2 linked regions of the Arthrobacter crystallopoietes genome follow. The protein of the gene in region 1 interacts with the protein of each later gene in a pairwise test. Links are inferred from orthologs where the notes say so. Each region holds a gene or a part of one and is shown on either strand. Other genes may lie near its edges.

Region 1 (16,227 bases):
ACCGGCAAACTGGATTCGGGATCCGTACTGATCTGACCAGAAGTACGGCGGATTGACGGGCTGCTGCACGGCGTTTTCGTCCAGCAGTGCGGCTACGGCGAGAGCCGGGCGTTCGTTCGCCCCGGCCCAGTGCTCTATGCGCTGGTGGCTTTGAGCCTGCAGGTCGTACCACGCGGCACAGTCGCCAACGGCGGATACACCGGGCCGGTTGGTCCGGCCCATGGCATCGCACAGGACGCCATTGTCCAGCGCGATGCCCGATCCTTCCAGCCATTCAACGTTGGGTTGCGCTCCAATGCCAACGAGTACGACGTCGGAGGGCAGCCGCCTGCCATTGTCCAGGACTACTTCGCTCACCGAGGTTCCGCTCATGGTGAAGGAGGAAACACCGGTCCCACAGAGCAGCTCCACTCCGGCTGCTTCGTGAAGGCCGGCCACCGCAGCGCCCATTTGGGCTCCGAGCGGGCCTGCCAGCGGTGCAACCGCCCTTTCCACTACGGTCACGTCCATGCCGGCTGCCTTCGCCGTGGACGCGGTTTCCGCTCCGATAAATCCTGCACCGATGACTACCAGTCGATGCCCGGAGACCAGCCGGGGCCGCAGAGCCTGCGCATCGGCAAGCGTGCGCAGAGTGAAGACGTTCTGCATGCCTTGCAGTTCAGCCAACCCGCGGGCCGAAGCGCCTGTGGCAATTATTACCTTGTCTGCGGTGACGCTGCGCCCATCGTTGAGCGTGACGGTCAAGGACTGGGCGTCGAAGCGCTCGGCACGGACTCCCAGCAGCCATTCCGCGTTCAGGTCCTCGCCAACTTCCTCCAGCGCCAGGTCCTCCAGACCGATCTTGCCTGCCAGGAAGTCCTTGGACAGCGGCGGTCGATCATAAGGACGGGGCGCTTCGTCCCCGATGATGACGAGTCTGCCGGCAAAGCCTTGGGCCCGCGCTGCCCGGGCGGCGGAGAGTCCGGCCAGGGACGCTCCCACGACTACAAGAGTCTGCATAGATTGGCCTTTCACAACACTGGAGAGATGCGCTCCTGCACCTTCTGGTTAAGAAGCTTGCTCAATTGCGCTCAACGCAACTTGCATCGCTATGTGAAACAGCATGACTTCCGCAACGACCCTGTGTCAAGAGTCACAAATACGCAATCGCGGGGTTGCAGATTATTGCGAATCATGTGGCCTGCGACACAAAAACTCTTGACAGGTACCACCTTCAGCAGTCAGGCTGTTGCCTATCGTGAACGAAGTTGTTCATGACGGAACTGCCGCCAAAGAGCGGCTGGCAATGAAAGAGGTTCGCTCCATGCACAAGGCATGCCCACTGAAAGAGCTGGCACCCGGAGACGCCATCCGCCTGGATACGTCCCCTCCCATCGCTGTTTTCCACACCGAGGAGGGCGAGCTCTTCGCCATCGATGATACGTGCACCCATCAGGACGCATCGCTGGCGGATGGCTGGGTCGAGGGCTGTGAAGTGGAGTGCCCGCTGCACGCCTCCAAATTCAACTTACGCACGGGCAATGTGGACGCCCCGCCAGCGAAGCTGCCGGTCCGGGTCCACGAAGTCGAGGTAGTAGACGGAACCATTATGGTCCGCGAATCAGGCGACGCTCCGAATCTTCCGCCTGGCCTGACCGTAGACGGACACATTTAGCCGGGGCATAGGTCATCGAGCATAGGAAATTCATGACAACGAATAAAGAACTTGCAGTTGATGATGGCACTCCTGACGATGAGCTCAGCGAACTCGTCCGCAAGGATCCGCTGGGCGATGACCAGCAAGCCAAACCGCCGGCTGCAGAAGAAACTTCACTGGATCAGCAGATCCTGCAGGAACTGCGCGATTCGGAAACAGAGCACGCCGCTGCCCGCCGGAGCCTGGTACCCCGTGGTCTGGACAAGACGGTCTTCGCGGTAGCGGGCGTCCTCGCTCTAGGTTTTGTCGCGTGGGGCTTCCTCGGCACCGACAACCTCTCAGCCACTTCCCAGAACGCGCTCAACTGGGTCATGGAAAACACCGGCTGGCTCTTTATCCTGCTCGCCTCGCTCTTCGTTGTCTACGTGCTTTGGCTCGCGCTGGGCCGCTTCGGCAATATCCCGCTAGGTAAGGACGGTGAGAAGCCGGAGTTCAGGACCATCTCATGGATCTCCATGATGTTCGCCGCCGGCATGGGCATTGGCCTGATGTTCTACGGGGTGGCCGAGCCGATGTACCACTACGTCGCCCCGCCGCCCGGCAGCGTGAACGGTCAAACACCTGAAGCTATCCAGACCGCCATGGCTACGTCCCTCTTCCATTGGACGTTGCACCCTTGGGCGATGTACGCCGTCGTCGGTGTTGCCATGGCCTATGGGACGTACCGTCTGGGTCGCAAGCAGTTGATCTCCGCCACCTTCACCTCGCTGTTCGGCCATAAGACCGTGGAGGGGCCGGTCGGGAAGTTCATCAACATTCTGGCTATCTTTGCCACGCTCTTCGGCACGGCGGCCTCGCTTGGCCTTGGCGCCTTGCAGATCGGCAGCGGCATGGCCTTCAACGGTTGGGTTGGCGACCTAGCCACCCCAGTCCTGGTGGCCATCGTCGCCGTGCTTACTGTCTGCTTCGTCGCCTCCGCGATTTCCGGCATCCGACGCGGCATCCAGTGGCTGGCGAATATCAATATGGTCCTCGCCGTCATCCTCGCGCTGATCGTTTTCGTAGCTGGTCCCACGCTCTTCATTCTCAATCTGGTGCCCGCCGCCGTTGGCGACTACGCCCGTGACTTAGCTGAAATGGCTTCACGCACCGAAGCCGTCGGCGACGAGGCCCTGCGTACCTGGATGTCCGGCTGGACAATCTTCTACTGGGCCTGGTGGGTCTCCTGGACGCCGTTTGTAGGCATGTTCATCGCCCGCATTAGCCGGGGCCGAACCATTCGTCAGTTTGTCACCGGGGTGCTCCTGGTGCCCAGCGTCGTCAGCGTGATCTGGTTTGCAATCTTCGGCGGTGCTGCGTTCAGTGTTCAGGAGAAGGCTAATGAAACACCGGACACTGGCGACGGGCTGGTCGACGTGGTCGACGGCGAACCCTCCATCTCCTTCGACGGCGCCCTTTTCGATCTGCTCCAGAACCTTCCGCTGCCGAATATTATCGCGGGCGGGGTTGCCGTTCTCGCCATGGTCCTGGTGGGCATCTTCTTCGTAACCGGCGCGGATTCCGCCTCGCTGGTCATGGGCTCGCTGAGCTCCAACGGTGCCGAGGAGCCCTCCCGAGGCGTCGTCATCTTCTGGGGCGTGCTGACTGGCGGAGTTGCGGCGGTCATGCTGCTGGCTGGTGGTGATCAGCCCGCTGAAGCCCTCTCCGGTCTCCAGCGAATAACCATTGTGGCAGCCCTGCCCTTCGTCCTGGTCATGCTGCTGATGTGCTTCGCGCTGGCCAAGGACCTGCGCCGGGACCCGCTCTCCTTGAGGCGGCGGCTGGCAACGTCAGTGGTGGAACGCGCCATCCGCTCCGGTGTAGATCAGCACGGCGGCGTCCATTTCGACCTCGTCACGAGGCACGAATGCGACGAGCAGTGCGATTCCAGCGATAAATGCCCATCCCGGAGCTCCGGCTCCTGATTTTTCTACCGAACTTGCGAGGTAAATGACTATGACGGCTTTGGCCACCACTGAATTACTCAACGATGACCTTACGGCTGACCGTGTCCACGCGTACGCTGGGAAACACACGGCCCCGTTTGTCCTGACGCTCTCGTGTCCGGAACGTCCCGGAATTGTCCACGCTGTGACCAGCTTCCTGGCCGAGCGCGGCTTCGACATCGCGGAGCACCAGCAATTCGACGACCATGTAAGTGGCACGCTGTTCCTGCGGACAGCTTTTGCGCCGGCGGGCATAACAGCTGGATCCGGCGGGGACAAGGGCAGCGACGCGGATCGCCCGGCGATGGCGGCAGCCTTGGCTGAGGAGTTCGTGGATGTGGCGGACAGGTTCGGAATGACCTTCGAAATCCATGACGGCAGCCCCAAGCGGCTGCTGGTCATGGTGTCGAAATTCGGCCATTGCCTCAACGACCTGATCTTCCGGTGGCAGGCCGGGAGCCTTGGGGCTGAAATCGCCGTCGTTGTTTCCAATCATGAGGACTTGCGCCCGATGGCCGAGGCAGCTGGCCTGCCCTTTGTGCACGTGCCTGTGACTGCCGCTACCAAGGCCGACGCCGAGCGGCGGTTGCTGGAGCTCGTCGCAGAACACAACGCCGACCTGGTGGTGCTGGCACGCTACATGCAGGTGCTCTCGGACGACCTTTGCGAGGCCTTGCGCGGCCGCGCGATCAATATTCACCACTCGTTCCTGCCCGGGTTCAAGGGTGCCAAGCCGTACCACCAGGCCTACGACCGCGGCGTGAAGCTGGTCGGGGCCACCGCCCACTACGTCACCGCCGACCTGGACGAGGGCCCGATCATCGAGCAGGAGGTGTTCCGGGTTGACCACAGCCTGGATCCTGCGTCACTGGTTACAGTGGGCCGCGATGCCGAGGCCCAGGCCTTGTCCCGCGCCGTGAAGTGGCATTGCCAGCACCGAGTCCTGCTCAACAACACCCGCACCGTCGTCTTCCGCTAAACGCGATCCTAGGAGAATACTTATGAGCCACACACCCCGCGTAGTCATCATCGGGGCCGGCATTGTCGGCGCCAACCTGGCCGACGAGCTGGCCACCCGCGGCTGGAACAACGTCACCGTCCTCGAACAGGGACCGCTGCATCTGGCCGGTGGTTCCACCTCGCATGCACCCGGCCTGGTGTTCCAGACCAACCCGTCCAAGACGATGACCGAGCTCGCTGGCTACACGGTGGAAAAGCTGCTCTCGCTCAGTGCGGACGGGCGCTCCTGTTTCAACCAGGTCGGCGGGCTTGAGGTCGCCACCACAGAGGCGCGCCTTCAGGAGCTGAAGCGCCGGCTGGGCTTCGCTACATCCTGGGGTCTTGAGGGCCGGCTGATCGACCCGGATGAGTGCGAGAAGCGCTACCCGATGATCAACCGGGATATGGTCCTGGGCGGACTGTATGTACCCTCCGACGGCCTGGCCTCCGCCGCCCGCGCGGTGCAGCTGCTGATCGAAAAGGCCAGCGAAGCGGGCGTAAAGTTCATCGGCTCCACCCCCGTGACCGGCATCGAGCAGGCTGGCGGCAAAGTCACCGGCGTGGAGACGCCCGACGGTGTGGTGCCGGCGGACATCGTGGTTTCCTGCGCCGGTTTCTGGGGCCCCAAAATCGGTGCCATGGTCGGCATGCCGGTGCCGCTGCTGCCGCTGGCACACCAGTACGTCAAGACCACGGCAGTGCCGGAGCTCGCGGGCCACAACGAGCTGCCCAACGGCGCCCGTCTGCCTATCCTGCGCCATCAGGACAAGGATCTGTATTACCGCGAGCATGGTGAGCGGATCGGCATCGGTTCCTACGCGCACCGCCCGATGCCGGTGGATCTGAACGAGCTGCCGCAGGTACGGGCAGACCAGATGTCCGAGCACCGCATGCCCTCGCGGTTGGAGTTCACCGAGGCCGATTTCCTGCCGTCGTGGCAGGACAGCAAGGAGCTGCTGCCCGCCCTGCGCGGCGCCGAGATTGAGGACGGCTTCAACGGGATCTTCTCCTTTACGCCGGACGGCGGCCCCCTGATCGGCGAGTCGCCCGAGGTTGAGGGCTTCTACCTCGCGGAGGCCGTCTGGGTGACTCACTCGGCCGGCGTCGCCAAGGCCGTCGCCGAGCTGTTGGTGGAAGGCCAGTCCGGCACGCCCCTGCACGAATGCGAGGCGACACGCTTCGAGAAGGTGCAGGTCAGCAAGGAGTATGTCAGCGAAACTTCGCAGCAGAACTTCGTGGAGATCTACGACGTGCTCCACCCGCTGCAGCCACGCGAATCTCCGCGCGATCTCCGCGTCAGCCCGTTCAACGTCCGCCAGCATGAACTCGGCGCATTCTTCCTCGAGTCCGCCGGCTGGGAGCGTCCGCACTGGTACGAGGCCAACAGCGCGCTGCTGCAGGAGCTGCCGGAAGAATGGCAGGCACCGGAGCGGGACAGCTGGTCCAACATGTTCCACTCCCCCATCTCTGCGGCCGAAGCGTGGAAGACGCGTACCGCCGTCGCGCTCTATGACATGACTCCGCTGAAGCGCCTGGAGGTGACCGGCCCGGGTGCCCTGGCGCTGCTGCAGCGGCTGAGCACCGGCAACATCGCCAAAAAGCCGGGGGCCGTCACCTACTGCCTGCTGCTGGCGGACGACGGCGGCGTCCGCAGCGATGTGACCATCGCACGGCTCGCCGAGGAGACCTTCCAGCTCGGAGTGAACGGCAACATCGACTTCGACTACTTCCGGGTCGAGGCCCGCAAGCAGTCCGCAGCCGACCCGGCACAGTGGGTCCATGTCTCCGATATCACCGGGGGAACCTGCTGCATCGGCCTGTGGGGGCCGCTGGCCCGCGAGGTCATCGGCAAGGTCAGCGAGGATGACTACACCAACGATTCGCTGCGCTATTTCCGGGCCAAGGAGGTCCACATCGGCGGCATCCCCGTCACGGCCATGCGGCTTTCCTATGTCGGGGAGCTCGGCTGGGAGCTGTACACCTCGGCCGAGTACGGACTGAAGCTATGGGATCTGCTCTTCGAAGCCGGCCAGGAGCACGGCATCGTCGCCGCCGGCCGCGGTGCCTTCAACAGCCTCCGGCTGGAAAAGGGCTACCGGCTCTGGGGCACCGACGTCACTCCCGAGCACAGCCCGTATGAAGCCGGACTCGGGTTCTCGGTCTTCAAGGACAAGACGGACTTCGTGGGATACGAAGCCCTGACAGCCCGCCGGGCCGAGCCGGCCTCCCGGGAACTGAAGTGCCTGACGGTCGACGACGGCACGTCCGTAGTTTTGGGCAAGGAACCGGTGTTCGTCGACGGCGAGCCCGCCGGTTACGTCACCAGCGCGGCCTACGGCTACACCGTTGGGCGGCCCATCGCCTACGCCTGGCTGCCGGCCGGTCTGGAGGAGGGCGATTCCGTGGAGATCGGTTACTTCGGCCGGAAGGTCGCTGCGACCATCGCTGCTGAACCGCTGGTGGATCCGAAGATGGAACGGCTGCGCGGGTAGCGGGTGACGGATCAATGACAGGCTAGCGCCGCAATTGGCAGCAGCGGCCCCGCTCCAGTGGGAAGGAGCGGGGCCGCTGCTTTGTGCTTGGTGCTTTGCAGCGATTAGCGGCGTTTAGTCTGCGACGTTTTCGTCGTCTGCGGCGGCGAGCTGCCCGCAGGCGCCGTCGATCTCTTTGCCGCGGGTGTCGCGCAGCGTTGTCGGGATGCCGGCGGCGATCAACCGGTTGATGAACTCGGTCTCCACCGCCTTCTCCGACGAGGTCCAGATGGAACCGGGCGTCGGGTTCAGCGGAATCGGGTTTACATGCACCCAGCCGCGGCCGCGCTTGTTCAGCTTCTTGGCCAGCAGATCTGCGCGCCATGCGTGGTCGTTCATGTCCTTGATCAGCGCGTACTCGATGCTGACCCGCCGGCCGGTCACAGCGTAGTAGTTGTAGGCCGCATCCAGCGCCTCGTCGACCTTCCACCGGCTGTTTACCGGAATCAGCTCGTCGCGCAGTTCGTCGTCCGGCGCGTGCAGGCTCAGTGCGAAGGTAACCGGAATGTCCTCGGCAGCGAGCTTGTTGATCGCCGGCACCAGACCCACGGTGGAGACGGTGATGTTGCGGGCGGACATGCCCAGGCCCTCGGGGGCCTCGGCTGCCATGCGGTGCACCGCTGCCATTACGCGCTTATAGTTGGCCAGGGGCTCGCCCATGCCCATGAAAACGATGTTGGTGACACGCTCGGCGTCGTGCCCGCCGTCCCTGCGCTTGCCGCCCAGCGCGCCTTCGGCGATTACCCGGTTGGCCTGGACAATCTGGTCCAGGATCTCCGCAGTTGACATATTGCGCGTCAGTCCGGCCTGGCCGGTGGCACAGAACGGGCAGTTCATACCGCAGCCGCACTGGCTGGAGACGCACAGCGTGATCCGGCCCGGGTAGCGCATCAGCACCGACTCGACCAGCGAGCCGTCGAACAGCCGCCACAGGAATTTGATGGTGTCGCCGTTGTCCGTCTTGAGCTGCTTGACCTTGGTCAGCAGCGTCGGGAACATTTCGGCGACCAGCTCTTCGCGGCCGTCCTTGGGGAGGTCGCTCATGGCTTCCGGGTCCGTGGTGAAGTGCTGGAAGTAGTGCGTGGAGAGCTGCTTGGCGCGGAACGCGGGCAGGCCCATTTCCTTGAGCTTGGCCTGCCGCTCGGCGAGGGTCAGATCGGCCAGGTGTGTCGGCGGCTGCTTCACGCGCGGCGATTTGAACTGCAGCAGCGGACGGCCGTCGCTGGTGACAGCGGGTTCGGCACCTTCTACGGCAGGACGCACCTGTGGCCGGGAAGACGTGGCAGTGGGGGAAGAATTCAAAACAGACATCTACACCATTCTCCCATGCCGATGCAAATGAGTCGGACCCCTCTCCCCTTACGGCTTGAGCAGCACCTTGATCGCGCGGCGTTCATCCATGGCCTTATACGCCTCGGCCGCGTTGTCGAGCGGCATTTCGACGTCGAAAACCTTGCCAGGGTTGATCTTGCCGGCAAGTACGTCTGCCAGCAGCTCGGGCAGGTAGACCCGGGTGGACGCGGCCCCACCTGCCACCGAGATGTTCTTGGCAAACAGCACGCCGATGGGCAGTTCCGCTCCGCCCGCCGGAACGCCGACAAAACCGATGCTGCCGCCGGGGCGCGTGGACCGCAGCGCCTGGTCCATCGATTCCTCGGTTCCCACGCATTCGAGCACCGAATCCGCGGACACCCCGCCCAGCAGGGAACGCACCGCTTCCGCCCCGGCCTTTCCGCGCTCCTCGACGATGTCGGTAGCGCCGAACTCTTTGGCTAGCGCCTGCCGGTCAGTATGCCGGGACATCATGATGATCCGCTCCGCACCGAGCCGTTTCGCTGCCAGCACGCCGCACAGCCCCACCGCCCCATCTCCAACAACGACGACGGAACGGCCGGGCCCCACCGCTGCACTCACTGCCGCGTGGTGCCCCGTGCCCATGACATCGGAGAGCGCCAGCAGGTCGGCGGTCAGTTCCGCATCCGGCCGGTCCACGCCGGGCACCTTCACCAGCGTTGCCTCGGCCCGTGGCACGCGCACGGCTTCGCCCTGGCCGCCGTCGACGTGGAACCCATCCTCGTCCGTGCTGCCCCAGGAGGCCCGATGGTCACACGCCACGGTGACGCCGTTGCGGCACTGCGGGCACTCGCCGCAGCTGGCCACCCATGGCGCGACCACGAAGTCACCCGGGGCCAGGGCCGTCACCGCATCCCCGACCCTCTCGACCACACCGACGAATTCGTGGCCGATGGCGCGCGGCTCTGCAGTCTCGCGGATGCCCCGATAGGGCCACAGATCGGAGCCGCAAACACAAGCGGCGGTCACTTTGACCACCACGTCCGTGGGAAGCTGCACCGTGGGATAGGGCCGCTCTTCCACCCGGATATCGCGGGGTCCGTGGATGATCGTGGCGCGCATGTGCTCTCCTTGCGTCGGGAACGGCTGTTTCCAGCCTAGCCAGCCGCCGGACCGTACGGAATCACGCTGCGTAAAGTACGACGGCGGCGCTGTCACCTTCGCGATGAAGGTGACAGCGCCGCCGTCGTTAGCTTGGAACTTTCCGCTTTCGCGGACGAACCCTTAGAGGTTCGAGGGTTCCTCATGCTCGGGGTAGACCTCGCGCAGCAGGTGGGCGGTCTCGGACGGCGTCTTGCCGACCTTGACTCCTGCGGCCTCGAGGGCCTCCTTCTTGGCCTGGGCGGTACCGGCGGAACCGGAAACGATGGCGCCGGCGTGGCCCATGGTCTTGCCCTCAGGCGCGGTGAAGCCTGCCACGTAGCCGACAACCGGCTTGGTGACGTTGTTCTTGATGAACTCGGCCGCACGCTCTTCGGCGTCGCCCCCGATCTCGCCGATCATCACGATGGCCTTGGTATCGGGGTCAGCCTCGAACGCAGCCAGGGCGTCGATGTGCGTGGTGCCGATGACCGGGTCGCCGCCGATGCCGATGGCGGTGGAGAAGCCCAGGTCGCGCAGTTCGTACATCATCTGGTAGGTCAGGGTGCCGGACTTGGAAACCAGGCCGACGCCGCCCTTGCCGGTGATGTTCGCCGGGGTGATGCCCACGAGGGACTCGCCCGGAGTGATGATGCCGGGGCAGTTCGGGCCGATGATGCGGGTGATCTGGTTGCCGTCGGCATCCTTCTTGGACTGTGCCAGCGCCCAGAACTCTGCGGAGTCCTGGACCGGAACGCCTTCGGTGATGACGACGACGAGGCCGATTTCGGCTTCGATGGCCTCGACCACGGCGTCCTTGGTGAAGGCCGGCGGAACGAAGACGATCGAGACGTCAGCGCCGGTCTCGGCAATGGCTTCCTTGACCGAACCGTAAACGGGCAGTTCGAGCTGGGCGCCGCGCTGGTCCTTGTGCTGAACAGTGGTGCCGGCCTTGCGGGCGTTCACGCCACCGACAACGTTGGTGCCGGCGTGGAGCATGCGGGCGGTGTGCTTGGAGCCCTCGCCGCCGGTGATGCCCTGGACGATGACCTTGGAGTCCTTGTTAATGAAGATAGACATGTTCTTTTTCCTCAATCCTCAGGCGTTCGCCAGTTCGGCGGCCTTGTCGGCGCCTTCGTCCATACCGACTGCCAGGGTGACCAGCGGGTGGTTCGCGTCCCGGAGGATACGGCGGCCTTCCTCGACGCTGTTGCCGTCCAAACGGACAACCAGCGGCTTGGTGGCCTTCTCGCCCAGGATCTCCAGGGCCTTGACGATACCGTTTGCGACGGCGTCACAGGCAGTGATGCCACCGAAGACGTTGACGAACACGCTCTTGACCTGCGCGTCGTTCAGGATGATGTCCAGACCGTTGGCCATGACCTCGGCCGAAGCGCCGCCGCCGATGTCCAGGAAGTTGGCCGGCTTGACGTTGCCGTGGTTTTCGCCGGCGTAGGCGACGACGTCCAGCGTGGACATGACCAGCCCGGCGCCGTTGCCGATGATGCCGACCTGGCCATCGAGCTTGACGTAGTTCAGGTCCAGTTCCTTGGCCTTTGCCTCGAGCGGATCCGCGGCGTCCTTGTCCTCGAGCTCGGCGTGCTCGGGGTGGCGGAACGCGGCGTTCTCGTCGATGGAGACCTTGCCGTCCAGGGCGACGATGTCGCCGGCGCCGGTCTTGACCAGCGGGTTGACCTCGACCAGGGTGGCGTCTTCCTTGATGAAGACATCCCAGAGCTTGATGATGGTTTCGGCGACCTTGCCGCGCAGTTCCTCGGCGAAGCCGGCGGCGGCGACGATTTCGTCGGCCTTGGCCTGGTCGATGCCGACGGCGGGGTCAACGGCGATCTTGGCCAGAGCGTCGGGGCGCTCGACAGCCAGCTGTTCGATCTCCATGCCGCCTTCCACCGAGCACATGGCCAGGTAGTTGCGGTTGGCCCGGTCCAGCAGGACGGAGAAGTAGTACTCCTCGGCGATGTCCGCGCCCTGGGCGATCATGACCTTGTTGACCGTGTGGCCCTTGATGTCCATGCCGAGGATGTTGGTGGCGTATTCGAACGCTTCGTCCGGAGTCTTCGCGACCTTGACGCCGCCGGCTTTACCGCGGCCGCCAACTTTTACCTGAGCCTTGACGACAACAACGCCGCCAATCTTTTCGGCTGCTGCTTTGGCTTCTTCTGGAGTGTAGGCAACGATTCCTGCAAGCACGGGTACAGCATGTGCCTCAAAGAGATCGCGCGCCTGGTATTCATACAGGTCCACGGGTTGTGTCCTTCTACGTCGAAGTCGTTTCTGACTCGGAGCGCGGATCTGCGTCACTTCGTGCCTGCGTAGGCGGACATTTTTTCGGTGCAAATCCGTTCGCGCTCCAAGGGGAACTTTAGTCCCTTGGCGTGCGACGCCTGTCCTAGAGTACCGCTTTCGTGATCAAGGGCACAGTTCTATGGTTTGTAGAAAAGTAACCCTTTGCGGTACTTTGCGACGCGTCGCTCACGGCCCTGCGGGCCGGGCCTACTGCTTGCCTTGGCGGCTTTCGTCCGGGGCCTCGGCGGAGGCGTCGGCGTGGCTTTCCGAACCGGCCGGTACGAGCACGGGGCTCCCGTCCTTGATGACGGTCTGGTTCAGCAGCGGAATGCGCAGTCCGGCACGGTCCAGATCACCCTTCAGACGTGCGCGCATGGCGCGTGCCACGCCCCACTGCTCCAGCGGTTTGGTCCGGATGGCGAGGCGGATGACCACGGATTCGCCTGTGAGCGCCTCGACGCCCCAAATCTCCGGATCGTCCAGGATGAGCCGCCGGTAGTCCGGGTCCGCGCGCAGGTCCTTGGCCGAGTTAAGGATCAGGTCGCTGACCTTTTCGACGTCGGCATCATAGGGAACCGGGATATCCAGCACGGCGCGCGCCCAGCCCTGCGATGAGTTGCCCACGCGCAGGATTTCACCGTTGCGCACGTGCCAGAGGGTGCCGTCCACCGCACGCACTTGAGTGACGCGCAATCCAACCGACTCCACCGTTCCCGAGGCTTCGCCCAGGTCCACCACGTCGCCGATGCCGTACTGGTCCTCGGCCACCATGAACAACCCGGAGAGGTAGTCCTTCACCAGGGTCTGGGCACCGAAACCGATCGCCACACCGGCGATACCAGCACTGGCCAGCAGCGGTCCGAGGTCGAACCCGAGTTCGGTCATGACCATCAGGATCGTCATGATCCCAATAACCACCGTGGCGATGGAGCGCAGCACCGAGCCAATGGTCTGTGCCCGCTGGGCCCGGCGCACGGCCGCGATCGGCGAATCCTGCATCAGCCAGTAGCGCGGGTCCTTGATGTTTTTGCCGATCGCGTCGGCGTCGAGTTTCTCCAGCTTCGCTGTCTCGCCGTTGGCGATCTTCGTCGACATCCGTCGGATGACAATCCGCACCAGCAGGTTCAGCAGGAAACCGCCGATCAGAATCACCGCGACGCGAAGCGGTTTATCCATCCAAAATCCCAAGGTGCCCAGCTGGGCAACATCCACATCCGCCACATTCAAATCCATGGGAAAAACGCTATGTTGTTATGCCAGCGTGACCAAATACGGATGGCCGCCGCGTTGGCATTCTGCGCCGTGCCGCCGGGTTGTGCCGCGGGAGCCTTCCCTCCCCGGCGGCACATCATCCCTAGTCCGACTTGGTCAGCGGTGCATAACGCAGCAGCAGGCGCTTCTCGCCGATGTCGAACTTGACCTTCGCCACAGTCTTGTCCCCAGCGCCTTCAAGCGAGAGCACGGTCCCGTTTCCGAAGCTGGTGTGGCTGACCTTGTCACCCACGGTCAGCGCGATGACTTCCTTCTGCGGCTGGACGCGGCCCGCCCGCACGGCGGCAGGCGCCATGGACCGGGCCGAACCCGGCAGCGAGGAAACATCCTGGTTGCCGCCGGCACCGGCACCCCAGTGGGAACCGCTGTAGCGGCTGGAGCCGAAGCTGCCGGAGGAGGTGAACGCCGGGCGCTTGCTGCCCTCGCGCTTCCAGTCGATGAGTTCCGGCGGGACTTCCTCGATGAACTGGCTTGCCGGGTTGTACTGGCTCTGGCCCCACATGCTCCGCGATTCGGAACGGGTCAAATAGAGCCGCTTGCGGGCACGGGTCAGCCCCACATAAGCCAGCCGCCGTTCTTCGGCCAGCTCCTTCGGATCCGTCATGGACCGTTGGTGCGGGAATACGCCATGCTCCATGCCGGTAAGGAACACCACCGGGAATTCCAGCCCCTTGGCCGTGTGCAGCGTCATCAGCGTAACCACGCCCTGATCCTTGGCCAGCTGCGCGCTTTCCTCGTCCGGCGCATCCGGGATCTGGTCCGCGTCCGCCACCAGGGCCACCTGCTCGAGGAAGCTGCCGAGCGTTCCCTCCGGATTGTCCCGTTCGTATTCACGCACGACGGCGACCAGTTCGGCCAGGTTTTCCACCCGGGACTCGTCCTGCGGGTCATTGCTCTGCCGCAGCGCCGCCAGGTAGCCGGTCTGTTCCAGTACCGCTTCCAGCGCAGCCGAGGCCCCGGATCCGTTGGCCACTTCGGTGAGGTCATCGATGAGCTTCACGAAACCGGCCACCGCATTGACGGAGCGGGTGGCCATTCCCGGCGCATCATCGGCCTTGCGCAGGGCTTCCATGAAGGACAGCCGGTCCCGCTCGGCGAGCGCGGCCACCGCGTACTCGGCCCGGTCCCCGATGCCGCGTTTGGGCTCGTTCAGGATCCGCCGCAAGTTGACCACATCGTCCGGGTTCACCAGTACCCGGAGGTAGGCCAGGGCGTCCTTGATTTCCTTGCGCTCGTAAAAGCGCGTTCCGCCCACCACTTTGTACGGCAGGCCCACCCGGATCAGGAGGTCTTCAATGGAACGGGACTGCGCGTTGGTCCGGTAGAAGATAGCCACGTCCCCCGGGCGCAGGTTCTCGGCGTCCTGCAGCCGGTCGATCTCGTTGGCGATGAATCGGGCCTCGTCGTGCTCGTTTTCGCCGACGTAGCCGATGATCCGTTCGCCGTCCCCTTCCGCGGTCCAGAGCCTCTTGGCCGGACGGTTGGGGTTGCGGGAGATCACCGCGTTGGCAGCCGTCAGAATAATCTGCGTGGAGCGGTAGTTCTGCTCCAGCAAGATGGTCCGTGCGTTGGCATAGTCCTTTTCGAACTCCACGATGTTGCGCACGTCTGCACCACGGAAGGCGTAGATGGACTGGTCCGAGTCCCCCACCACGGTCAGTTCGCCGGGCGGGAAGTCCTGCTCCGATTCGCCCGTCCCGCCGGTGAGTTCGCGGACCAATACATACTGGGCGTGGTTGGTGTCCTGGTACTCGTCTACCAGGACGTGCCGAAAGCGCCGCCGGTACGAATCGGCTACCGCCGGGAAGGCCTGAAAGATGAAGACCACCTGGGCAATCAGATCATCGAAGTCCATGGCATTCGCCTGACGCATACGCTGCGTGTAGCCCTTATAGACCTCAGCCACAGCCTGCTCGAACGGATCGGAGTAGTTCGCCGTCGCGGCGTAGGCTTCGTCGTCGATCAGCTCGTTCTTCAGCGCGGAGATCTTGTGCTGGATGGACTTCGGCGGAAAGCGTTTCGGATCCAGATCCAGGCCCTTGGCCACCAGGGTGATCAGGCGCAGTGTGTCCGCCGAATCATAGATGGAGAAGTTCGAATGGAGCCCAACGTTCTTGGCCTCCCGACGCAGGATCCGCACGCAGGAGGAGTGGAACGTGGAAATCCACATGTTCTTTGCCCGGTCCCCCACCAGCGACTCGATCCGCTCACGCATTTCCGCGGCGGCCTTGTTGGTAAAGGTGATGGCGAGAATCTCTCCCGGGCGGGCACGCTTAGTGGCCAGCAGGTGGGCGATCCGGTGGCTGAGCACTCGGGTCTTTCCGGACCCGGCACCGGCAATGATCAGCAGCGGCGAGCCGGCATGCTTGACTGCCTCTTCCTGCTGCGGGTTCAGCCCAGCCAGCAATTCCTGCGCATCAGGCAAGGCAGGGGCAGGAGCATCGTAGGCAGGGTCAGTCAGAAAATCCATGGTCCTATCAGTCTATTAGCCACCGCTGACACTCGGTGCCGGATTCGCCCACGGCCTAGCTCCGAGGCGCTTCGCCGCCCGGGGCCATAATGGAGATATGTCCAAGTCCCGCGCGCAGCGCCTCCGCAAGCACGGTCCCGCAGCAGCCGACGCCCGCACTGGCGACCCTTCCTCCACAAACCCAGGATCCGGCGTCGTCAATCCGAGCACTAGCCGCACGCCGACCAAGGCGGCGGGCAATGCCAACATGATTGTCATCGCCGGTGCGGTGGCATCGGCGTTCCTGTTCGGGTACTCGTTCATCCTGATCATGCCGCAGTTCCAGCAGCTGAGCGGCGGTCTGGCCATGCCGGACACATTGGTCACCGGCTACAGCACCGAGTACGTGCAGGACGTGCGCACCGCCTTCGGCGAGGACGGCGCCGGCCAATACAATTACTGGCACAAAACGGCCGACACGATCTTCCCGTTGCTGTTCGGCTTCACCTGGCTGCTGCTGATCGGCCAGCAGCTCAAACGCGGACTGCTCCGCTGGCTTTGCTGGGCACCCGTACTCCTGTATGTCATTGCCGATCTGGCCGAGAACTGGGTGCTGGA
Region 2 (13,628 bases), 1.3 Mb from region 1 along the record:
TGCGGAACTCGGGCACCTGGAGATCGACGGTTTCGATGCCGAGACCAAGGCATCAGCTACTGCGCGTGAACGCGACGGACTGGACTGGGACGCCTATGCGGTGCGTCTGCAACGCTATTTCTCCCATGTCGAGTTCCTGTTCTCGCCCGAACTGTTCATTGTCGGCGGCGGCATTTCCAAGCGCAGCCAGGACTTCCTCCCCAAGCTCGATCTCAACACCAAGATCATTCCCGCCGAGTTGAAGAACAACGCCGGTATTGTGGGCGGAGCTCTGCAGGCAGCGCTCAGTTTCAAGTACTTCAAGTAAGGAAAAAGGGCCCGCAGCAGCGGACCCTTCCCTGTGGTGCCGGTGGCGGCCATGGCTTCCCCTCCGTGGCCGCCACCGGAAACTGTGGCGTTGTTACTGTGCGGTCAACGGCCGCTGAGTTCCTGAGGGGCCCTGGTTCTTACCGGCCTCCGCTTCAACCCGCAGCCGGTCTATCGCGGCTTCGAAATCCTCAAGGGAGTCGAACGCCTGATAGACACTGGCGAACCGCAGGTAGGCCACCACATCCAGATTCTTCAGCGGCCGAAGAATCGCGAGACCGACTTCGTGGGCGTCGATTTCCGCTGCCCCGCTGGACCGGATGGATTCCTCCACCTCCTGGGCCAGCATGGCCAGGTCGTCCTCAGTCACGGGGCGGCCTTGGCAGGCCTTCCGAACGCCGTTGATGACCTTGGCCCGAGAGAACGGCTCCGCCACGCCGGAACGCTTTAGAACGCTCAGGCTGGTGGTTTCGAGGGTGGTGAATCGCCGGCCGCATTCAGGACACAGCCGACGTCTGCGGATGGCCGAGCCATCATCGGTCAGGCGGCTGTCCACGACCCTGGAATCAGGATTACGGCAGAACGGACAGTACATACCGGATCCTTTCGTGTTCCAGACAGCAACTGAACAATCATAAAACTACATCTTGCGAATTACAAGCGTGTTATTACTACATCTTGTGTCTGCGCCAGACTGCGGCGCGTGGTTATGGGAATCTGACGGTGACAGCATCCCCATGCGCCGGCAGGTCTTCCGCCGTCGCCAGCGAAACAATGTGCCCGCCTACTTCGCGGAGCGCACGCTGATCATAGTCGATAATCTGGATGGCTTTCAGGAACGTGGTGACGTTGAGGCCGGACGCGAAGGTAGCGGTCCCGCTCGTCGGCAGGACATGGTTGGAGCCGGCGCAGTAATCGCCCAAGCTTACCGGCGAATAGTTGCCCACAAATATGGCGCCTGCGTTGCGGACACGCGCGGCGATCCCCGAAGCATTCACCGTGTGGATCTCGAGGTGCTCCGCCGCATAGGCGTCACAAACCGCAATGCCGTGCTCGACGTCGTCAACCATGATAACGCCGGACTGGGGTCCGGAAAGGGCCTCGCGAACCCTGTCAGCGTGCTTCGTGCCGCCAATTTGGACAGCAAGTTCCCGACGGACGGCCTCAGCCAGTTTCTCCGACGGCGTCACCAGCACGGATGCGGCATGGGGATCATGCTCCGCCTGGCTGATTAGGTCGGCCGCGACGAAGGCCGGCTCCGCGCTGTCGTCCGCAAGGATCGCAATTTCAGTGGTGCCCGCCTCCGCGTCAATACCCACCACGCTTTTAACGAGGCGCTTGGCGGTGGCGACAAAAACGTTGCCGGGACCGGTGACCACATCGACCGGTGCCAGCGCGGGACCGAAATCATTGGCGGGAACACCGTAGGCAAACGCCGCCACTGCCTGCGCGCCGCCGATGGCGTAGACCTCGTCAATGCCCAGCAGACGGGCGGCAGCCAGAATCGTTGGGTGCGGCAGGCCTCCGAAGTCTTTCTGCGGTGGTGAGGCCAAGGCGATCGAGCCAACGCCGGCGGCGATCGCCGGCACGACATTCATCACCACAGACGAAGGATAGACCGCCAGCCCGCCCGGGACGTACAGGCCCACCCGCGAAACCGGTACCCACTTGTGCGTAACCGTAGCGCCTGCGGCGATCTCCACCGTGGCATCGGCGGGCTTCTGCGCGTCGGCAAAGACCCGCGCCCGTGCAATGGACTCTTCCAGAGCGGCACGGACCGCAGGATCAAGTGCCTCCAGCGCTCGGACCAATTCTTCCTGCGGTACGAGGGGGTGCCGCTGCTGCACGCCGTCAAACCGCAAAGCAAGTCCGGCCAGCGCCGTGAACCCGTCGCTTCGCACCTTGTTGATGATCTCCTCGACCGCATCCGAGGCAACGTCAAAAGTCGTCTCTGCGCGGGGCATGGCGGCCTTCAGTTCTGCAGTATTTAAATGGCGCCCGCGCAGGTCCAAAAGGGGAAACTGGGAAAAGGATTCAACGTTCGAAGCAGGATTCACGTTTCCATTCTACTGAGCCGGGTCCAGTCGTTTGCTGCCGGCGGCCGTGGTTGAGGAGCAGGCAGGAAAATTAGCACAACTTAACACAATGCCCTGCGCCGCCTGATGCCGAATACGCTGAACATTAATGGGTCAGGATGTCTTCTGTCCCCACCGAGTAGTTCTGGAGAAAAATTGTTGTGAGTGCCGAATCCGCAGCAGCTCAGTCTGTCACGCCCGCCGAGCAACTGCTGGGAACCACCTTCCGGGAGGTCTTCCGGCGGCACGCTGCCGGCGTGGCAATTCTCACCGTTGAGTACGAGGGCAAGCCCTTTGGCTTCACGGCGACCTCGGTGGCGTCCCTGTCGGCGGAGCCACCACGCTTCACCTTCAACATGGCCCGCTCCAGCTCATCCTGGCCCGCCGTCGCGAACTCGACCTATATTGGCGCGCATATTCTCGGCCAAGACAACCGCGGGCTCGCCGACCGCTTCGCCCGTACGAAAGACCGCTTCAGCGGAGACCATTGGGAAGCAGGTCCTTACGGCGTTCCTCTTCTCAAGGATGTCCATGCCTATCTGGTCGGCAAGATCCAGATGCGCGTGTCGTTCGAAAACAACGCTGTGGTGATCGTCGAGGTGGTGGAAGGCTCCCTCGGCGACGAAGCGACGCCGCTGCTGTACCACGGCGGCTCCTACATGCGCCCAAGCCCGCTCGAGTACCAGATCTAAGTCCCGGAGGCGTTAGACGTCGAGGCAGGCGGGGCCCAGCAGCACCTTAAGATCCCCAAAGAGCGACGGCGTGGGGTTGACCCGGAGATCGACGCCAAGCTTCATCACTTCCACTTTCCGCGAGCTGTTCAGCCGTACCTGGACTTCGGTGGTTCCCGGGTGTGTCCGCAACACATCGCCAAGGGAAGACACCACGGTCTCGGTCGCCTTGAAGCTGGCCATGGAAATTACCACCGGTCCGGAATGGCCATCGCTGAGGTCAGGAACCGTCAGCTCCTGGGCATTCAGCGTTACCGCGCCGTCATCACGGCGTTGCAATCTGCCGCGGACGACGACGATCAGGTCTTCGGCCAGAATGGTCGAGATCGGTCCGTACACCTGGCCGAAGAACATCACTTCCATGGAGCCGCCCAGATCTTCCACCTCGGCACGGGCGTACGCGTTGCCGCTGTTCTTGGCGATCCGGCGCTGCAGGGAGGTGATCATTCCGGCAATGGTGACGATGGCACCGTCCGCCGGACCGTCTTCGCCGATGACGGAGGTGATCGTCATGTCCGCATGCTGGCTCAGCAGACCTTCCAAGCCCTGAAGCGGATGGTCCGAGACATACAGGCCGAGCATGTCGCGCTCGAACGCCAGTTTGTCCTTCTTGTCCCATTCCGGCAGATCCGGAACTTCCACGGCCAGTCCGCCGGAGGATTCACCGCCGTCGTCAAAGGCGCTAAAGAGATCGAACTGGTTGGCGGCCTCGTTGCGCTTAAGCACAATGACGGAGTCAACCGCTTCTTCATGGATCATGGCCAGGGCACGGCGCGGATCGCCGAGCGAGTCGAATGCGCCGGCCTTGATCAGTGATTCGATGGTCCGCTTGTTGCAGACAACCGCGGGAACCTTCTGAAGGAAATCGCTGAACGAGCTGAAGTGCCCCTTCTCCTCGCGGGCGGCAACCATGGCGTGGACCACGTTGGCGCCGACGTTGCGGATGGCGCCCATGCCGAACCGGATGTCCTTACCCACCGGAGTGAAGTTCAGGCTGGATTCGTTGACGTCCGGCGGAAGCACCGTAATGCCCATGTGGCGGCACTCATTGAGGTACATGGCGAGCTTGTCCTTGTCGTCACCGACGGAGGTCAGCAGCGCAGCCATGTATTCGCCCGGATAATGCGCCTTGAGGTACGCCGTCCAATAGGACACGACGCCGTACGCGGCCGAGTGTGCCTTGTTGAACGCGTAGTCCGAGAACGGGAGCAGGATATCCCACAGCGTCTTGATGGCTGCGGCGGAATAGCCGTTGTCCTGCATACCCTTTTCGAAGCCGGCGTACTGCTTGTCCAGTTCCGACTTCTTCTTCTTGCCCATGGCACGCCGCAGAATATCTGCCTGGCCGAGCGAGTACCCGGCCAGTTTCTGCGCGATCGCCATAACCTGTTCCTGGTAGACGATCAGGCCGTAGGTTCCGCCCAGGATTTCGGCCAGCGGCTCCTCAAGCTCCGGGTGGATGGGAGTGATCTCCTGCAGCCCGTTCTTGCGCAGCGCGTAGTTATTGTGCGCATTAGCGCCCATCGGCCCGGGGCGGTACAGCGCAAGCACCGCGGAAATGTCTTCGAAGTTATCCGGCCGCATGAGCTTCAGCAGGGACCGCATCGGACCGCCGTCGAGCTGGAAGACTCCCAGGGTGTCGCCGCGGGCCAGCAGGGCGTAGGAGTCAGGATCATCCAAGGTCAGGTCCTCAAGCACCAACTCGAAGTCCCGGTTCATCTGGATGTTTTCCAGCGCGTCGGTGATAATTGTCAGGTTCCGCAGACCAAGGAAGTCCATCTTGATCAGGCCGAGGCCCTCACAAGTCGGATAGTCGAACTGCGTGATGACCTGGCCGTCCTGCTCACGGCGCATGATCGGAATGATGTCGATCAGCGGATCAGAGGACATGATCACACCGGCCGCATGGACGCCCCACTGCCGCTTCAGGCCCTCGAGCCCGAGCGCGGTTTCGAAGACCTTGGCTGAATCCGGATCCGACTTGAGCAGCTCCCGCAGCTCTTCGGCCTCGCTGTAGCGCTTGGCCTCCGGATTGTGGACGTCCTGCAGCGAAATGCCCTTGCCCATGACGTCAGGCGGCATCGCCTTGGTCAGCCGCTCACCCGTCGAGAAGGGGTAACCCATCACGCGCGAAGAGTCCTTCAGCGCTTGCTTGCCCTTGATGGTGCCGTACGTGACAATCATGGCCACCCGCTCGTCGCCGTACTTCTCGGTGACGTACCGGATGACCTCCGAGCGGCGCCGATCATCGAAGTCGACGTCGAAGTCAGGCATGGACACACGGTCCGGGTTTAGGAACCGTTCGAAAATCAGACCATGCTTGAGCGGATCGAGGTCCGTGATGCGCATGGCATACGCCGCCATTGAACCGGCACCCGAACCACGGCCCGGTCCTACCCGGATACCGTTGTTCTTGGCCCAGTTGATGAAGTCGGCCACGACCAGGAAGTACCCGGGGAAGCCCATCTGGGAGATAACGCCGACTTCGTAGTCCGCCTGCTTGCGGACGTCGTCGGGAATACCTGCCGGATAACGGTAATGAAGGCCCTTCTCAACCTCCTTGATGAACCAGGACTCCTCGTTCTCGCCTTCCGGAACGGGGTACCGCGGCATGTAGTTGGCCTGGGTGTTGAACTCGACGTTGCACCGTTCGGCGATAAGCAATGTGTTGTCGCAGGCCTCCGGGTAGTCGCGGAAAATTGCGCGCATCTCGGCCGGAGATTTCAGGTAGAACTCATCGGCGTCGAACTTGAAGCGCTTAGGATCGGCCATCGTCGAGCCGGACTGGACGCACAGCAGCGCCGCGTGGGCCTTGGCGTCCTCGGCATGTGTGTAGTGCAGATCGTTGGTTGCCACCAATGGCAGCTGCAGCTCGCGGGCCAGCTTGAGCAGATCCGCCTGGACATTGCGCTCGATGTCCAGGCCGTGGTCCATCAGTTCGCAGTAAAAGTTCTCCGGCCCCAGGATGTCCCGGAAATCCGAGGCCGCCTGCATCGCTTCCTTGTAGAGGCCCAGCCGCAGCTTCGTCTGCACCTCGCCCGAGGGGCAGCCCGTGGTGGTGATCAGGCCCTTGCCGTAAGTCTGCAGCAGGTCCCGGTCCATGCGGGGCTTGTACAGGTACCCCTCAAGTGACGCCAGCGACGACATGCGGAACAGATTGTGCATGCCCTCGGTCGTCTCGGCCCACATCGTCATATGCGTGTACGCGCCGGCGCCCGAGACGTCACCGCGGCCACCGTCGCCCCAGCGGACACGGGTCTTGTCCGACCTCGCCGTGCCGGGCGTCAGATAGGCTTCCACCCCGACGATCGGCTTAATGCCCGCGTTGTTGGCCTTGTTCCAGAAATCGAAGGCCCCAAAGACAAAACCGTGGTCCGTGGTGGCCACGGAGTCCATGCCCAGTTCATGGGCATGTTCGAAGAGATCCGTCAGGCGGGCTGCGCCGTCAAGCATGGAGTATTCGGTGTGGTTGTGGAGATGTACAAACGAATCAGTACCGGAAATCGAGCTAGTCACAGTTGCCACCACTTCATTCTAGGCGGGCACGTCTCATGCCGCGGTTCCGCCGTCGTACAGATCAGACCCGGTGTTCGGCCAGTGCATCCAGTGCGTAGGCCAGATCCTGGGGATATTCGCTTTCGTACTCCACCCATTTGCCGGTGACCGGATGGTCGAAACCGAGTTTCTTGGCGTGGAGCCATTGCCTGGTCAGGCCCAGTTCGGCCGCGAGCTTCGGATCCGCCCCGTACGTCAGGTCCCCGGCGCACGGGTGCCGGAGGGCGGCGAAATGAACGCGGATCTGGTGTGTCCGCCCTGTTTCCAAGTGAACTTCGACCAACGAAGCCTTTCCGAACGCTTCAATCACCTTGTAGTGGGTGATCGAGTTCCGCCCGTCCTCCACGACGGCGAAGCGCCAGTCGTAGCCCGGGTGCCTGCCGATGGGGGCGTCGATGGTTCCTTCGAGCGGATCCGGCAGGCCCTGCACCAATGCGTGGTAGACCTTGTCGACCGTACGTTCCTTGAAGGCCCGCTTCAGCAGTGTGTATGCGTGCTCTGTCTTTGCCACGACCATGACTCCCGACGTGCCGACGTCGAGCCGGTGCACAATGCCCGCACGCTCCGCCGCGCCGGACGTGGAAATCCTGTATCCCAGTGCGGCCAGTGCCCCCACCACCGTGGGGCCGACCCAGCCGGGCGAGGGGTGGGCTGCCACTCCGACAGGCTTATCAATCACGACGAAGTCATCATCATCACCGAGAACCTTCAAATCTTCCACCTCTTCGACGACGATCTCCAACGGATCCCGCTCTTCGGGTCTGCGGATTTCAAGTTCTCCGGTGTCCGGCAACCGGTCCGATTTGCCCAAGACTTTGCCGTTAAGCCTGACGTTGCCCGCTGTGCACAACGCCGCAGCCGCCGAACGCGATATGTCCAGCAAGCCTGCTATTGCCGCGTCGGCACGTTTGCCCGACGTCTCCGGGTCAAGGGAGAACTGGTGAAGCTGATCAGGCACCGCGCTGCTCCGTGTTGCCATCTTTCGGCGGCTGTTTTCCGGACGATACGCGTTCGCCGTCGATGCCAATGCCCATGAAGGTCAGAATGCACCAGAGTATTACGCCGCCGACCACAGCGGAATCCGCAATATTAAAGATGGCGAAATTGGGGAACGCGATGAAATCCACGACGTGGCCAACACCGAACGATGGTTCCCGGAAGAGCCTGTCCGTCAGGTTCCCCAGCGCACCGCCAAGAAGAAGGCCGAGGGCGACGGACCACCAAGCCGAACGGACCTTGCGCGCGTAGAAGATGATGGCACCGGACACCAGGACCATCACTATCGTAAAGACCCATGTGTAGTCCTGGCCGATCGAAAACGCAGCGCCGGAATTCCGGATGAAGTGCCAGTGCAGCAGCGGGGGCAGCACCGGAATGATGTCGCCCTCCGTCATGGTGCTGACGACCCACCATTTGGTCAGCTGATCGAAGAGGTAGGCAAACACGGCGCAGCTTGCCAGGATCAGGACAAAACCAGCAGGGCGCCGGTTGCGGACACCGGTGTGCTGGCTTTCAATGCGGCTGTCCGCGGGCTGGTCCGCGGAAGATGGTTCAGACATGATTCTTTTCTAACGGCAATAGCGGATGGCGGCACGGAAGCCGGCTAGAGAAATGGCCGGTGTCAGGGAACTCCCGGCACCGGCCATCCTTACCCTTGGACAAGGGCTCAAAACTGGGTCAAGCTGAGGACTCTAGCTCTCCTTGACGTCCGGAGTCGCGAAGGATCCACGGGCTTCCAGATCGCGCAGCTGGCCCTCGATGTAGGCCTTGAGGCGTGAACGGTAGTCCCGTTCGAAGCCGCGCAGCTGCTCGAGCTTGCGCTCCAGTACAGCCTTCTGCTGCTCCAGAGAGCCCAGCGTCTTGCGGCTCTTCTCTTGTGCATCGTTGACGAGAGTGCTCGCTTCCATCTGAGCTTCGGCAATGATCTTGTCGCGCTGCTCGACGCCGGCGTTGACATATTCGTCGTGAAGCTTCTGCGCCATGGCCAGAACGCCCGCGGCGGACTCGGCAGTGGCTGCGTGGCCGCCACCGGCTGCCGGAGCGGCCGGTGCCGGAGCACTGACCACGGGAGCGGCCGCCGTAGCGGGAACAGTCGCTGCGGGCTTCTCGCGCTTAGGCTCTTCCTTGACCTCCTCCTGCGGCTCCTCTTCCTTGGCCGGTTCGACCTTGGGAGCGGCTGCAACAGGGGCCGGGACGTTACCAGCGGATGACTGGCCCGAGGTGGCTTCGCCGAGCTTCTTACGGAGCTCGTCGTTTTCCTGGTTCAGCCTGCGCAGTTCTACGACGATTTCATCAAGGAAGTCATCGACCTCGTCCTGGTCGTATCCTTCACGGAACTTCGTCGGTTGGAACCGCTTGTTGACAACGTCTTCTGGCGTCAGAGCCATGTGGTCACCTCATACTGGTTCTTGTGGATCATGATTTCGTGCCAATGCACTCATGACAACGGTAGCGAATAATCGCCATGACGATTTACATTCACTAGGGATATCTGAATCAGAGTATATCTTTTCGAACTTGAAAACTAACCGCGCCTGGAGCAGGTCAGTCCCTAGGCAAGGCCTGCAACGATGAACAACGCAATGCTCGTCAGAATGAAGAGCACCAGGAATGCCAGGTCCAGCGCAAAGCCGCCGATGCGCAGCGGCGGAATCATCCGTCGCAGTGCCCTCAGCGGTGGATCAGTCACAGCATAGATGGCCGATGCAGCCACCAAGGCGACGCCACGCGGGCGCCATTGCCGGGCAAAAGTCTGGACAACATCAAAAACAATGCGGATAATCAGCGCCAACTGGAACAGCATGAGCACTAAATACAGCAGAGCAAAAATAATGGACACGCGGGTTCCACGATTCCTAGCGGTAGACGAGCAGTTAAAATGAGCATACTGCCGTATGGGCAGGATGCTCCGCTAGCTCTGGTTGAAGAATGTCGCCTGGTGGTCGCTGGCCTGCTTATCCTCGCCGAGTACTTCCATGGTCGACGGCGAGAGCAGGAACACCTTGTTGGTGACCCGTTCAATGCTGCCGTGCAGTCCGAAAACCAGTCCGGCGGAGAAGTCGACCAGGCGTTTGGCGTCGGCTTCACCCATGTCGGTCACGTTCATGATCACGGGAATACCATCGCGAAAGCTTTCACCAATGATCTTCGCGTCATTGTAGGAACGGGGATGGACTGTAGTGATCTGACGCAGCACGGATGACTCCTCACGGGACGACGGGGCACGCTTGATCGGCGTAACGGGAGCACGATATTCCTCCGCCACCGGCTTCAGGGGCGACGGCGCGCTCTCCACCCGGCGCTCCTCACGGCTCTGTTCCACACGCTGGTCCTCGTCCCGGTTCTGAGGTTCCTTGCTGGGCGACTCGTTTTCCTCGAACTCGTAGTGCTCGTCACCGTCGGCGAGCCCAAGATAGATCATTGTCTTGCGCAAAGCGCCGGCCATGGTTAGCTCCTATCGTGTCTTCAACACTGCTCTCGCCAAAAACGCTACCTCAAAGCAGGTCTCGGTCCGAGGACATCTGAGCCGACACGCAGGTGTGTCGCCCCGGCCGCTATGGCCGGCTCCAGGTCCTGGCTCATGCCAGCGGAGACCATCCATGCGTCCGGAAAAATTTCGCGCAGGCTGGCCGAATAATCCATTAACCGGCCAAAGGCCGGAACCGGGTCCGTTCCAAGTGGCGCAACGGCCATTAAGCCGCCCAGCCGGAGACCATTCGCTGCGTCAATGGCGCGCGCGAGTTCCTCTATCTGCTCCGGTTGGGCGCCTCCTCGAGGACCGGCCGCCTCCCCCGTCCCGGGCACCTCCGTGCGCTCATCGAGGTCCACCTGGATCAGGCACAGCAGTTCCGGCCGCGGGGGTTGGTCGGCGGCGCTGCGGCGTTCCTGCTCAACGGCAATCGCTTTATCCAGGGCGCCGATCAAAGAGGAACGGTCCACTGAATGCACGGCGTGCGCGTACCGCACCACAGACTTGGCCTTGTTCTTCTGCAGCTGCCCGATGAAGTGCCAGCGAAGAGACTCCCCTGCCGCGGTGTCCGCCAGCTCCGCCGCTTTTTGCGAGGCTTCCTGGTCCCGGTTCTCCCCCACATCCGCAACACCGAGCGCCGCTAGCGCGGCCACGTCGGCGGCGGGAAAGAATTTCGTCACCACAATCAATTCGGGCACAGGACCGGTGCGTCGGGCAGCAGCGTCCTCAATTCTCGTCCGCACCTTCGTCAGGTTTCGGCGAAGCTCCTCAGTCCTGTCCATGTCAGTCATTTCTCTCTCCATACGAGGCCCGCGAAGCGGCCTGTCTGCGGATCGCGCCGGTAGGAGAACAACCGGGAATCCTCGAGGGTGCATCCGTCCAACCGCCGCGTTTCCACGCCCATTGTTTCCAATTGGCCCGCCGCGCCGGCCGGCAGGTCCAAAGCCGGCGTTCCCCAAGAAGTTTCAGAGTACAGCTGCGGCAGTTGCTCACAGGATGCCGTCCTCATGAGACCGGGGACCTCGTAACAGCGCCCGCAGATCGAAGGACCAATCCATGCCCGGATGCCCGACACCCCCGCGGCCCGCAGTTCGGAGACCGTGTTCACCAGGATTCCATCCAGCAATCCCCGCCTGCCTGCGTGCGCGACGGCGGACGCAAGTCCTCCGCCCGCGGTGGAACCAACGAAGACGACCGGCAGGCAGTCGGCCACCATCACCGCAAGCGGCACGTCCGCTTCCGGTGATACGAGCGCATCAATTTCCGTTTCCGGCGGAGGCCCCGGCTGCGCGGTCGATGCCATGCCCACGTAGGCGGAATGGACCTGGTTCATGAAGCGCAACGAGCCAGGTTCCATGCCCAGTTCGGCCTCTAACATTCTGCGTCTGTCCTGGACAGCCGCCGGCACATCGCCCACATGCAAAGCAAGATTGCCGGCAGCCTTGTCGGTAAACGCCACCCACAGGCCGTCGCCGACCTGTTCACGCCACCAAAGCACTGCCGGCAATCCTGTCTGTTGTCGCGTTGTCGGTTCTATTTGAGGAAATCCGGGACATCCAGGTCATCCGTGCGGCCGGCCGTCAGATCCGGCTCGACGACGGCAGGCAGGTCTACGTCGAAGCCTGCATCAGCCGGGACGTCGTAACGCTGCGGCATCTGCCCCCAACTGCCGCTGGAAGCTGCAGGCGCGGCTGCCGGGACGTGTGCGTGCTCGGCAGGCTGGGACGGCGGGACGGCCGGCGCTGCCGGGGCGTTCGCGGGCTTCTGCGCAGGCTGCGCTGCGGACGTAACATCCACCTGGTCAAAACCCGCGGCAATAACAGTGACGCGGGCCTCGTCGCCGAGGGCATCGTCGATGACCGCACCGAAGATGATGTTGGCCTCCGGGTGGGCCACTTCCTGCACGAGGCGGGCGGCCTCGTTGATTTCGAACAGACCAAGGTCCGATCCGCCCTGGATGGAAAGCAGCACGCCGTGCGCACCGTCGATGGATGCTTCCAGCAGCGGTGACGCGATGGCCAGTTCGGCCGCCTTGACTGCACGGTCCTCGCCGCGGGCGGAACCGATACCCATGAGTGCCGAGCCGGCGCCCTGCATGACGGACTTCACGTCAGCGAAGTCCAGGTTGATCAGGCCCGGCGTCGTGATCAGATCGGTGATGCCCTGGACGCCGGACAGCAGGACTTGGTCGGCCGAGCGGAAAGCGTCGAGCATCGACACGTTGCGGTCGCTGATGGAGAGCAGCCTGTCGTTGGGGATCACGATCAGCGTATCCACTTCATCGCGCAGCGTCTCGATACCGCTTTCGGCCTGGTTCGACCGCCGACGGCCCTCGAAAGTGAAAGGACGTGTAACGACACCGATGGTCAGCGCTCCCAAAGAACGCGCGATACGTGCCACCACCGGAGCGCCACCGGTACCGGTGCCACCGCCTTCACCGGCAGTTACGAAAACCATGTCGGCGCCGCGAAGCACCTCTTCGATTTCCTCAGCGTGGTCTTCGGCAGCCTTGCGGCCAACTTCCGGATCAGCGCCTGCGCCGAGTCCACGCGTTAGTTCACGCCCTACATCCAGCTTGACGTCCGCATCGCTCATAAGCAGAGCCTGCGCATCAGTGTTAATAGCAATGAACTCCACGCCGCGGAGCCCTACCTCGATCATTCGGTTGACGGCGTTCACTCCACCGCCGCCGATGCCGACGACTTTAATGACGGCCAAGTAATTTTGCGGTGCTGCCACGTCCTGTGTCCCTTGTTCGAATCTGTGCACTGATCAATTCCGTCAGGCCGGAGCGGACACCGGCCCAATGGTTCACTCGGTAACCTTAACCCTCAACTTGAGGGTTAGAGTTATGTCAAGTAACTTCTATTCCGAGACGCTAGGCGCATCCCCGGCGTCATGCAACGACCGCTGCCGCGTGTCGCTTTTCTGTGTAGATTGAGTTTCAACGCGTGACCGGCATGGTCGGGGTCGAAACGTCGTAAACCTCTACCTCAACGTCTGGTTCGGGCGCATTGAGCAGCGCTTCGAAAACCTTGGCCTTCAACTCAAGCTGGCTGTCATTGCCCCACAGCACCTTTTGACCGTTGGCCAGCTGCAGCTCAACCGAGTCGATTGACTTGGCCGATGCGTGTTCCAACTCAGCCAGGACATCCGCTGGAAGTGCACTGAGGACAGCGGTGATAGTCCGGAATATCTCCTGGTCCTTGCTGGCAGCACTTTCGTCAATCAACGGCAGCTCAGCGGACTTGCGCTCTTTCACCGAGCCGATCCGTTTGCCTTCTGCATCGATCAAGGCGAACGTTTTGCCCGTTTCCAGGACGGCGACAGGAATTCGTTCCGTGATTTCCACAGCGAGTTCCGAGGGCGGCCGGGCCTCGACAGTAACGTCCAGAACGGCCGGCAGCCCCTCGAGCAGCGGCCGAACGTCGTCGTCGCCGACCTGTGGCAACGGTTGCTCTTTCAGCGGCGCAAGTGCCTCGTCGACCGTTT

What was found.
Region 2: the proteins of rlmN (region 1) and ftsZ interact in binary tests that used the Escherichia coli proteins (3 or more experiments, as listed by UniProt). The link is inferred for Arthrobacter crystallopoietes from one-to-one orthologs.

Annotation. Positions count from the first base shown.
Region 1 is NZ_CP072014.1:1,611,153-1,627,379, reverse strand. Bases 6,345-9,293 are described here. They hold rlmN (23S rRNA (adenine(2503)-C(2))-methyltransferase RlmN), read right to left. Parts: upstream 8,463-9,293; coding sequence 7,227-8,462; downstream 6,345-7,226. Other genes in these bases: J5251_RS07415 (zinc-dependent alcohol dehydrogenase family protein), read right to left, coding at 8,511-9,293; J5251_RS07425 (GcvT family protein), read left to right, coding at 6,345-7,112. In the rest of the region: J5251_RS07445 (NAD(P)/FAD-dependent oxidoreductase), read right to left, coding at 1-999; J5251_RS07440 (bifunctional 3-phenylpropionate/cinnamic acid dioxygenase ferredoxin subunit), read left to right, coding at 1,304-1,654; J5251_RS07435 (BCCT family transporter), read left to right, coding at 1,687-3,600; purU (formyltetrahydrofolate deformylase), read left to right, coding at 3,626-4,600; more of J5251_RS07425, read left to right, coding at 4,623-6,344; more of J5251_RS07415, read right to left, coding at 9,294-9,566; sucD (succinate--CoA ligase subunit alpha), read right to left, coding at 9,729-10,664; sucC (ADP-forming succinate--CoA ligase subunit beta), read right to left, coding at 10,683-11,846; J5251_RS07400 (mechanosensitive ion channel family protein), read right to left, coding at 12,096-13,121; DNA helicase PcrA, read right to left, coding at 13,243-15,630; J5251_RS07390 (hypothetical protein), read left to right, coding at 15,728-16,227.
Region 2 is NZ_CP072014.1:2,952,352-2,965,979, reverse strand. Bases 10,773-13,628 are described here. They hold ftsZ (cell division protein FtsZ), read right to left. Parts: upstream 12,876-13,628; coding sequence 11,670-12,875; downstream 10,773-11,669. Other genes in these bases: J5251_RS13535 (cell division protein FtsQ/DivIB), read right to left, coding at 13,081-13,628; J5251_RS13545 (polyphenol oxidase family protein), read right to left, coding at 10,924-11,634; J5251_RS13550 (YggS family pyridoxal phosphate-dependent enzyme), read right to left, coding at 10,773-10,927. Also shown: ppgK (polyphosphate--glucose phosphotransferase), read left to right, coding at 1-307; transcriptional regulator NrdR, read right to left, coding at 401-901; hisD (histidinol dehydrogenase), read right to left, coding at 1,014-2,363; J5251_RS13585 (flavin reductase family protein), read left to right, coding at 2,543-3,073; dnaE (DNA polymerase III subunit alpha), read right to left, coding at 3,086-6,628; J5251_RS13575 (RluA family pseudouridine synthase), read right to left, coding at 6,690-7,646; lspA (signal peptidase II), read right to left, coding at 7,618-8,226; J5251_RS13565 (DivIVA domain-containing protein), read right to left, coding at 8,359-9,054; J5251_RS13560 (YggT family protein), read right to left, coding at 9,219-9,506; J5251_RS13555 (cell division protein SepF), read right to left, coding at 9,579-10,112; more of J5251_RS13550, read right to left, coding at 10,157-10,772. UniProt on the Escherichia coli protein: Essential cell division protein that forms a contractile ring structure (Z ring) at the future cell division site. The regulation of the ring assembly controls the timing and the location of cell division.